3 regions of the Oceanobacillus sp. FSL K6-0118 genome follow, and region 3 is predicted to be linked to each of the others. Evidence: a T-box and tRNA genes for the amino acid it is inferred to sense, from the RefSeq annotation. Region 3 holds a T-box; the other regions hold tRNA genes.
The links. The T-box of region 3 lies ahead of thrS (threonine--tRNA ligase). A T-box ahead of a tRNA ligase gene usually reads a tRNA of that ligase, here a tRNA-Thr.
Positions count from the first base shown of each region.

Region 1 (2,297 bases), 1.5 Mb from region 3:
AACAAACTCTTAAAAAGAAAAAGGTAGAAATTGAGTTTTTTTGGGGCATGATAATCTTGAGGTGACTTTATTATGAAAGCAACTGAAATAGAAAGTAAACGATTTGATAAAGCATTAGATGAAATACTGGATTTGTTTAATAATCTTGAAAGTGATGAGCCGATTATAAAATATAATGATGAGGTTTTAAGTTTTATTGAAAAGGCGAAGAAAAAATATGGGGAAGATATTGTAAATGAAAAAGTAAATATAGTTGTGGGAGAAATGTTATCTTGGCTTGATCTAGAAGATGTGAACTTGGATAAGGATGAAAAAGAAGAAGAGGAATCCTAGTATATAGTTTCTCTTCTTTCAATATTGTGTATAATTATAACAAGCGTCATTTTGGGGGCGTTTTTGTCGATTGTTAAAATTAAAAAACAAAATTTATTATTTTATGTTGACATTTATATGAGTTTGCTTTAATATAAATTTTGCTGTTAAAAACCGATTAAAAAACGCGAATAAAGTCAAATGAAATTTCTTGTTGACATCAAACATTGAAATATGATATATTAAAGCGCGTTGACAAATTAATTCGAAATATGAAATGGCCCGTTGGTCAAGCGGTTAAGACACCGCCCTTTCACGGCGGTAACACGGGTTCGAATCCCGTACGGGTCACCATTTTTTAAGGAAGTCATGTTAAGTACGCGATGACCTGTCGCAACACATGTACTAGCACATCCTAATGCGTTGGAGGATTAGCTCAGCTGGGAGAGCACCTGCCTTACAAGCAGGGGGTCACAGGTTCGAGCCCTGTATCCTCCACCATTAACTTCTAAATCTTATATTTTTCACATCGCGGGGTGGAGCAGTCTGGTAGCTCGTCGGGCTCATAACCCGAAGGTCGTAGGTTCAAATCCTACCCCCGCAACCAAATATTTGAATTGGTCCGGTAGTTCAGCTGGTTAGAATGCCTGCCTGTCACGCAGGAGGTCGCGGGTTCGAGTCCCGTCCGGACCGCCATTTTAAATGAATAGATTCCATTATGATGGCTCGGTAGCTCAGTCGGTAGAGCAACGGACTGAAAATCCGTGTGTCGGCGGTTCGATTCCGTCCCGAGCCACCATTGTTGGAGGGGTAGCGAAGTGGCTAAACGCGGCGGACTGTAAATCCGCTCCCTCTGGGTTCGGCAGTTCGAATCTGCCCCCCTCCACCATTTAATAACTTTATCATTCGCCGGCCTAGCTCAACTGGTAGAGCAACTGACTTGTAATCAGTAGGTTGGGGGTTCAAGTCCTCTGGCCGGCACCATTTTTAATGAGCCATTAGCTCAGTCGGTAGAGCATCTGACTTTTAATCAGAGGGTCGAAGGTTCGAATCCTTCATGGCTCATCATTATGCGGGTGTGGCGGAATTGGCAGACGCGCTAGACTTAGGATCTAGTATCTTCGGATGTGGGGGTTCGACTCCCTTCACCCGCACCATTTCATTACTTAATATAATATCATGCGGAAGTAGTTCAGTGGTAGAACACCACCTTGCCAAGGTGGGGGTCGCGGGTTCGAATCCCGTCTTCCGCTCCACTCTTGCCGGGGTGGCGGAACTGGCAGACGCACAGGACTTAAAATCCTGCGGTAGGTGACTACCGTACCGGTTCGATTCCGGTCCTCGGCACCATGCGCCCGTAGCTCAATTGGATAGAGCGTTTGACTACGGATCAAAAGGTTAGGGGTTCGACTCCTCTCGGGCGCGCCATATACATAGTGCACGGGGAGTAGCTCAGTTGGATAGAGCAACAGCCTTCTAAGCTGTGGGTCGCAGGTTCGAATCCTGTCTTCTCGGCCACCTTATTATTATGCGGGTGTAGTTAAATGGTATAACCTCAGCCACGAGCGACACTTCTACCGAATAATCTACGAGTTGCCTCGAAGCATTGACTTCCTTGAATAGGCTTGTAGATGGAGAGGCATGTTGGTCGGGATTGAATCTAAAGTACAAATTTAATTAAATTGTGCGGGTGTAGTTAAATGGTATAACCTCAGCCTTCCAAGCTGATGTCGTGGGTTCGATTCCCATCACCCGCTCCATTATTTTTATAATGGGCCTGTAGCTCAGCTGGTTAGAGCGCACGCCTGATAAGCGTGAGGTCGGTGGTTCGAGTCCACTCAGGCCCATCCAATGAATTTTAGTTGGATGATCCAAAAATATCTTTTAAGAAGTTGTTGACAAAGATATAGTGAATATGATATATTATTAAAGTTACTTATTTGAAGCGATAATAAATTTTGCTCTTTGAAAACTGAACAAAACAA
Region 1 covers NZ_JBBOVR010000001.1:990,262-992,558, forward strand. Annotated here, with positions in the region: gene MHI02_RS05135 (hypothetical protein) at 73-333, shown strand; tRNA gene MHI02_RS05140 (tRNA-Glu) at 592-666, shown strand; tRNA gene MHI02_RS05145 (tRNA-Val) at 738-813, shown strand; tRNA gene MHI02_RS05150 (tRNA-Met) at 843-919, shown strand; tRNA gene MHI02_RS05155 (tRNA-Asp) at 932-1,008, shown strand; tRNA gene MHI02_RS05160 (tRNA-Phe) at 1,036-1,111, shown strand; tRNA gene MHI02_RS05165 (tRNA-Tyr) at 1,117-1,201, shown strand; tRNA gene MHI02_RS05170 (tRNA-Thr) at 1,221-1,296, shown strand; tRNA gene MHI02_RS05175 (tRNA-Lys) at 1,305-1,377, shown strand; tRNA gene MHI02_RS05180 (tRNA-Leu) at 1,385-1,469, shown strand; tRNA gene MHI02_RS05185 (tRNA-Gly) at 1,494-1,568, shown strand; tRNA gene MHI02_RS05190 (tRNA-Leu) at 1,574-1,662, shown strand; tRNA gene MHI02_RS05195 (tRNA-Arg) at 1,664-1,740, shown strand; tRNA gene MHI02_RS05200 (tRNA-Arg) at 1,754-1,830, shown strand; tRNA gene MHI02_RS05205 (tRNA-Gly) at 1,999-2,072, shown strand; tRNA gene MHI02_RS05210 (tRNA-Ile) at 2,086-2,159, shown strand.
Region 1: it has a tRNA-Thr gene. The T-box ahead of thrS (threonine--tRNA ligase) is inferred to sense a tRNA for this amino acid. The anticodon was not compared.

Region 2 (2,297 bases), 670 kb from region 3:
GGATAAGTGCTGAAAGCATCTAAGCATGAAGCCCCCCTCAAGATGAGACTTCCCATCATTTTAAATGAGTAAGATCCCTCAGAGACGATGAGGTTAATAGGTTTGAGGTGGAAGCGTGGCGACACGTGGAGCTGACAAATACTAATCGATCGAGGACTTAACTAAATTCTTTTCATGTCTTCATTTACTCTTATTTAGTTTTCAGGATACAAATCCTAATTGAATATCAATTGTCTGGTAGCGATGGCGGAGAGGTCACACCTGTTCCCATACCGAACACAGAAGTTAAGCTCTCCAGCGCCGATGGTAGTTGGGGGTTCCCCCTGCGAGAGTAGGACGCCGCCAGGCAATAGATTTATTTCACAGTACCTTAATGGTAGAATATCGACTTTTAGTTGATTAGTTGTAGATTCAAACTTTAACTTTTGAAATCTACCTGTGAAATTATTTATTTGTCAATAATTGGTAAATTTTACCTGGCCCGTTGGTCAAGCGGTTAAGACACCGCCCTTTCACGGCGGTAACACGGGTTCGAATCCCGTACGGGTCACCATTTTCAAGAAAGGCATGTTAAGTACGCGACATCCTGTCGCAACACATGCACTGGTACTTCTGTGCGTCGGAGGATTAGCTCAGCTGGGAGAGCACCTGCCTTACAAGCAGGGGGTCACAGGTTCGATCCCTGTATCCTCCACCATTAATATTATCTAATAAATATCGCGGGGTGGAGCAGTCTGGTAGCTCGTCGGGCTCATAACCCGAAGGTCGCAAGTTCAAATCTTGTCCCCGCAACCAAATTATGGTTCGGTAGTTCAGTTGGTTAGAATGCCTGCCTGTCACGCAGGAGGTCGCGGGTTCGAGTCCCGTCCGGACCGCCATATGCCGGCCTAGCTCAATTGGTAGAGCAACTGACTTGTAATCAGTAGGTTGGGGGTTCAAGTCCTCTGGCCGGCACCATAAAATTACAAGTACGAGCCATTAGCTCAGTTGGTAGAGCATCTGACTTTTAATCAGAGGGTCGAAGGTTCGAATCCTTCATGGCTCATCACATCTGCCGGGGTGGCGGAACTGGCAGACGCACAGGACTTAAAATCCTGCGGTAGGTGACTACCGTACCGGTTCGATTCCGGTCCTCGGCACCATGAAGTATTGGGCTATAGCCAAGCGGTAAGGCATCGGGTTTTGATCCCGTGTATCCTAGGTTCGAATCCTAGTAGCCCAGCCAATTATTCGGGAAGAACTTAGTGGGCGAGAACGTATGGTTTATACCCGTGAAGATCATGGGTTAAATACCCTCTGCTGCTATCAGAAATACATAGTTATAAGATGGCGGTCGTGGCGAAGGGGTTAACGCACCGGATTGTGGCTCCGGCATTCGTGGGTTCGATTCCCACCGGTCGCCCCATTAATTATTTATGATGGACCCTTAGCTCAGTTGGTTAGAGCTATCGGCTCATAACCGATCGGTCGCAGGTTCGAATCCTGCAGGGTCCATTTGTAGAAACCATAATAACGTGGAGGTATACCCAAGTCTGGCTGAAGGGATCGGTCTTGAAAACCGACAGGCGGGTCAAACCGCGCGGGGGTTCGAATCCCTCTACCTCCTCCATACATAAGAGTAAATTAGTTGGCTCGGTAGCTCAGTCGGTAGAGCAACGGACTGAAAATCCGTGTGTCGGCGGTTCGATTCCGTCCCGAGCCACCATCTTATTTATAATATTGACACGATATGCGGGTGTAGTTTAGTGGTAAAACCTCAGCCTTCCAAGCTGATGATGAGGGTTCGATTCCCTTCACCCGCTCCATTATTGATAGTGGGCCTGTAGCTCAGCTGGTTAGAGCGCACGCCTGATAAGCGTGAGGTCGGTGGTTCGAGTCCACTCAGGCCCATTACTAACATATAAAGTGATTGGTGTTTCAAATTCCATACATGAGTATGTTAATATAAGTGCGCCCTTAGCTCAGCAGGATAGAGCAACAGCCTTCTAAGCTGTGGGTCAGAGGTTCGAATCCTCTAGGGCGCGTATAGATTATTCCACAGTAGCTCAGTGGTAGAGCAATCGGCTGTTAACCGATCGGTCGTAGGTTCGAATCCTACCTGTGGAGCCTTTTTATATTATTTGGAAATGAATTCAATTCATTTTTTTACTTCCCGAATCTCTTCGTATATTTCGGTTAATACAATAATTTCCTCAATTAATGGTTCGATACGGAATAGTACGTCATCATTAATGATTTCTTTAGCTTGAAATTCTATTCCTCTATATACATAGGAAGAAACGATTTGTGCTTTTATG
Region 2 covers NZ_JBBOVR010000001.1:3,199,654-3,201,950, reverse strand. Annotated here, with positions in the region: rRNA gene MHI02_RS16305 (23S ribosomal RNA) at 1-165, shown strand, start outside; rRNA gene rrf (5S ribosomal RNA) at 234-348, shown strand; tRNA gene MHI02_RS16295 (tRNA-Glu) at 479-553, shown strand; tRNA gene MHI02_RS16290 (tRNA-Val) at 622-697, shown strand; tRNA gene MHI02_RS16285 (tRNA-Met) at 719-795, shown strand; tRNA gene MHI02_RS16280 (tRNA-Asp) at 802-878, shown strand; tRNA gene MHI02_RS16275 (tRNA-Thr) at 882-957, shown strand; tRNA gene MHI02_RS16270 (tRNA-Lys) at 973-1,045, shown strand; tRNA gene MHI02_RS16265 (tRNA-Leu) at 1,054-1,142, shown strand; tRNA gene MHI02_RS16260 (tRNA-Gln) at 1,151-1,225, shown strand; tRNA gene MHI02_RS16255 (tRNA-His) at 1,330-1,405, shown strand; tRNA gene MHI02_RS16250 (tRNA-Ile) at 1,421-1,494, shown strand; tRNA gene MHI02_RS16245 (tRNA-Ser) at 1,517-1,609, shown strand; tRNA gene MHI02_RS16240 (tRNA-Phe) at 1,630-1,705, shown strand; tRNA gene MHI02_RS16235 (tRNA-Gly) at 1,732-1,805, shown strand; tRNA gene MHI02_RS16230 (tRNA-Ile) at 1,817-1,890, shown strand; tRNA gene MHI02_RS16225 (tRNA-Arg) at 1,951-2,024, shown strand; tRNA gene MHI02_RS16220 (tRNA-Asn) at 2,035-2,106, shown strand; gene MHI02_RS16215 (hypothetical protein) at 2,138-2,297, opposite strand, start outside.
Region 2: it has a tRNA-Thr gene. The T-box ahead of thrS (threonine--tRNA ligase) is inferred to sense a tRNA for this amino acid. The anticodon was not compared.

Region 3 (2,297 bases):
TTTAAATCATATAAAAGATACAGATACTATACATTATGATTCCATCGTAAAGTTTGGGCTAAAAGAATTCAGGAATGAAATGATTGATTATGTAGGACTAGCGATAGACGAATATAAGAGAGAAGAAGAACATCAAGCGTTTATCAACTCTTTACGCACTTATATTAGCAAAAAAGATCCAGGAATTCCAGTCATTCATATTTTGCAAGGAAGTTCGTTTTCTTTTTATTCAGCAGATGGAGAAGTCCTTTCAAAAATGGATTTACAAACTTTAATGCAGAAAGAACCCTTATACCTATTTGGATTAGATGAAACTGAAATGAATTTATCGCCACTAATTGCGATGGCGCCAGAGAAAGTAAAAATCTACGGTGATGATCCCGCCGAACCAAAAACATTAACCGTCATTAATGTTTTCCAAGAAAAAGCGGAATTCCAACCTACTCGAGAATTTCCTTTTTATAATATGAAAAACCAATAGCACTTGCAATTATAATTTTATAGAGCTATAATACACTTTAGATTCATTATTGAAGTTAAAAGTTACGATAAGGACATGATTATTTTGGATACATATAGATTAGAGAGGGAAGTCGTTTGGCTGAAAGCTTCCTCTATAGGCCTGAATAATTACCACCTTTGAACTCTTTTCCAGAAGTTATAGTAAGGAATAGCGTATCATCTGCGTTAAAGATGTAGAGCCGCTAATTTTAGCGGGAACTAGGGTGGAACCACGAACTATTATACTACGCTCGTCCCTTTTGCGTTATGCAATTGGGATGGGCGTTTTTTAATTTAATATATGTTTACAGATAGAAAGGAGCAAGCAACATGGCAGAAGAAATTAAAATAATATTTCCAGATGGTAATGAAAAAGGATTTCCAATTGGAACAACTGGTGAGGAGATTGCAGCATCCATTTCTCCAGGATTAAAGAAACAAGCTATAGCTATTAAATTAGATGGTGAACAAGTAGATTTAAGACGCGAACTTGATCATGGTGGGAAAATAGAAATCTTAACTTATAAAAATAATGAATCTATAGATATCATGCGCCATTCCACAGCACATTTAATGGCTCAAGCGATTAAACGATTATATAAAGACGTTCAATTTGGTGTTGGACCTGTAATTGATGAAGGATTTTATTATGATTTAGACATGGAATATAAAATCACTCCAGAGGATCTTCCTAAGATTGAAAAAGAAATGAAACGTATTGTCGATGAGAATCTTGAAATTAAGCGAGTAGAAGTTTCACGTGAAGAAGCGAAAGAACGTTTTCGCGAAATTAATGATGAACTGAAACTTGAATTAATTGATGATATTCCAGAAGGGGAACAAGTGACTATTTATGAGCAAGGTGAATACTTTGATCTATGTCGAGGAATTCACGTCCCTTCTACAAGTAAAATTAAAGCATTTAAACTTTTAAGTATTTCAGGAGCTTACTGGCGTGGGGATAGCAATAATAAGCAGCTTCAACGTATTTATGGAACTGCATTTGAAAAACAAAGTCAATTGGACGAGTATCTTCATATTTTAGAAGAACGTAAGGAACGTGATCATCGTAAGCTAGGTAAAGAATTAGGGATTTTTACCGTCTCTCAAAAAGTTGGACAAGGTCTACCGTTATGGCTTCCTAAAGGGGCAACTATTCGTCGTACAATCGAACGTTATATTGTGGATTTGGAAGAACGTTTAGGATATGATCACGTTTATACACCTGTACTGGGGAGTAAGGAGCTATATGAGACAAGTGGACATTGGGATCATTATGATGATGATATGTTCCCACCGATGGAAATGGATAATGAAACATTAGTATTGCGTCCAATGAATTGTCCACATCATATGATGGTATTTAAAAATCAACTATGGAGCTACCGTCAATTACCAGTAAGAATTGCAGAACTTGGAACGATGCATCGTTATGAAATGAGTGGTGCGTTAGCGGGACTTCAACGTGTTCGTGCAATGACTTTAAATGACGCTCATATCTTCGCTAGACCAGATCAATTAAAAGAAGAATTTACTCGTGTTGTAGAATTAATTCAACATGTATATAAAGACTTTGGAATTGAAGATTACTATTTCCGTCTTTCTTATCGTGATCCAGAGGATAAGGAAAAATATATTGACGACGATGAAATGTGGGAAAAAACACAATCCACTTTAAAACAAACAATGGACGACTTGAATTTGGATTATGTGGAAGCAGAGGGAGAAGCAGCATTCTATGGTCCAAAATTAGATGTACAAGTTAAAACTGCTTTAGGTAAGGATGAAACATTATC
Region 3 covers NZ_JBBOVR010000001.1:2,533,570-2,535,866, reverse strand. Annotated here, with positions in the region: gene ytxC (sporulation protein YtxC) at 1-481, shown strand, start outside; T-box leader at 537-763, shown strand; gene thrS (threonine--tRNA ligase) at 832-2,297, shown strand, end outside.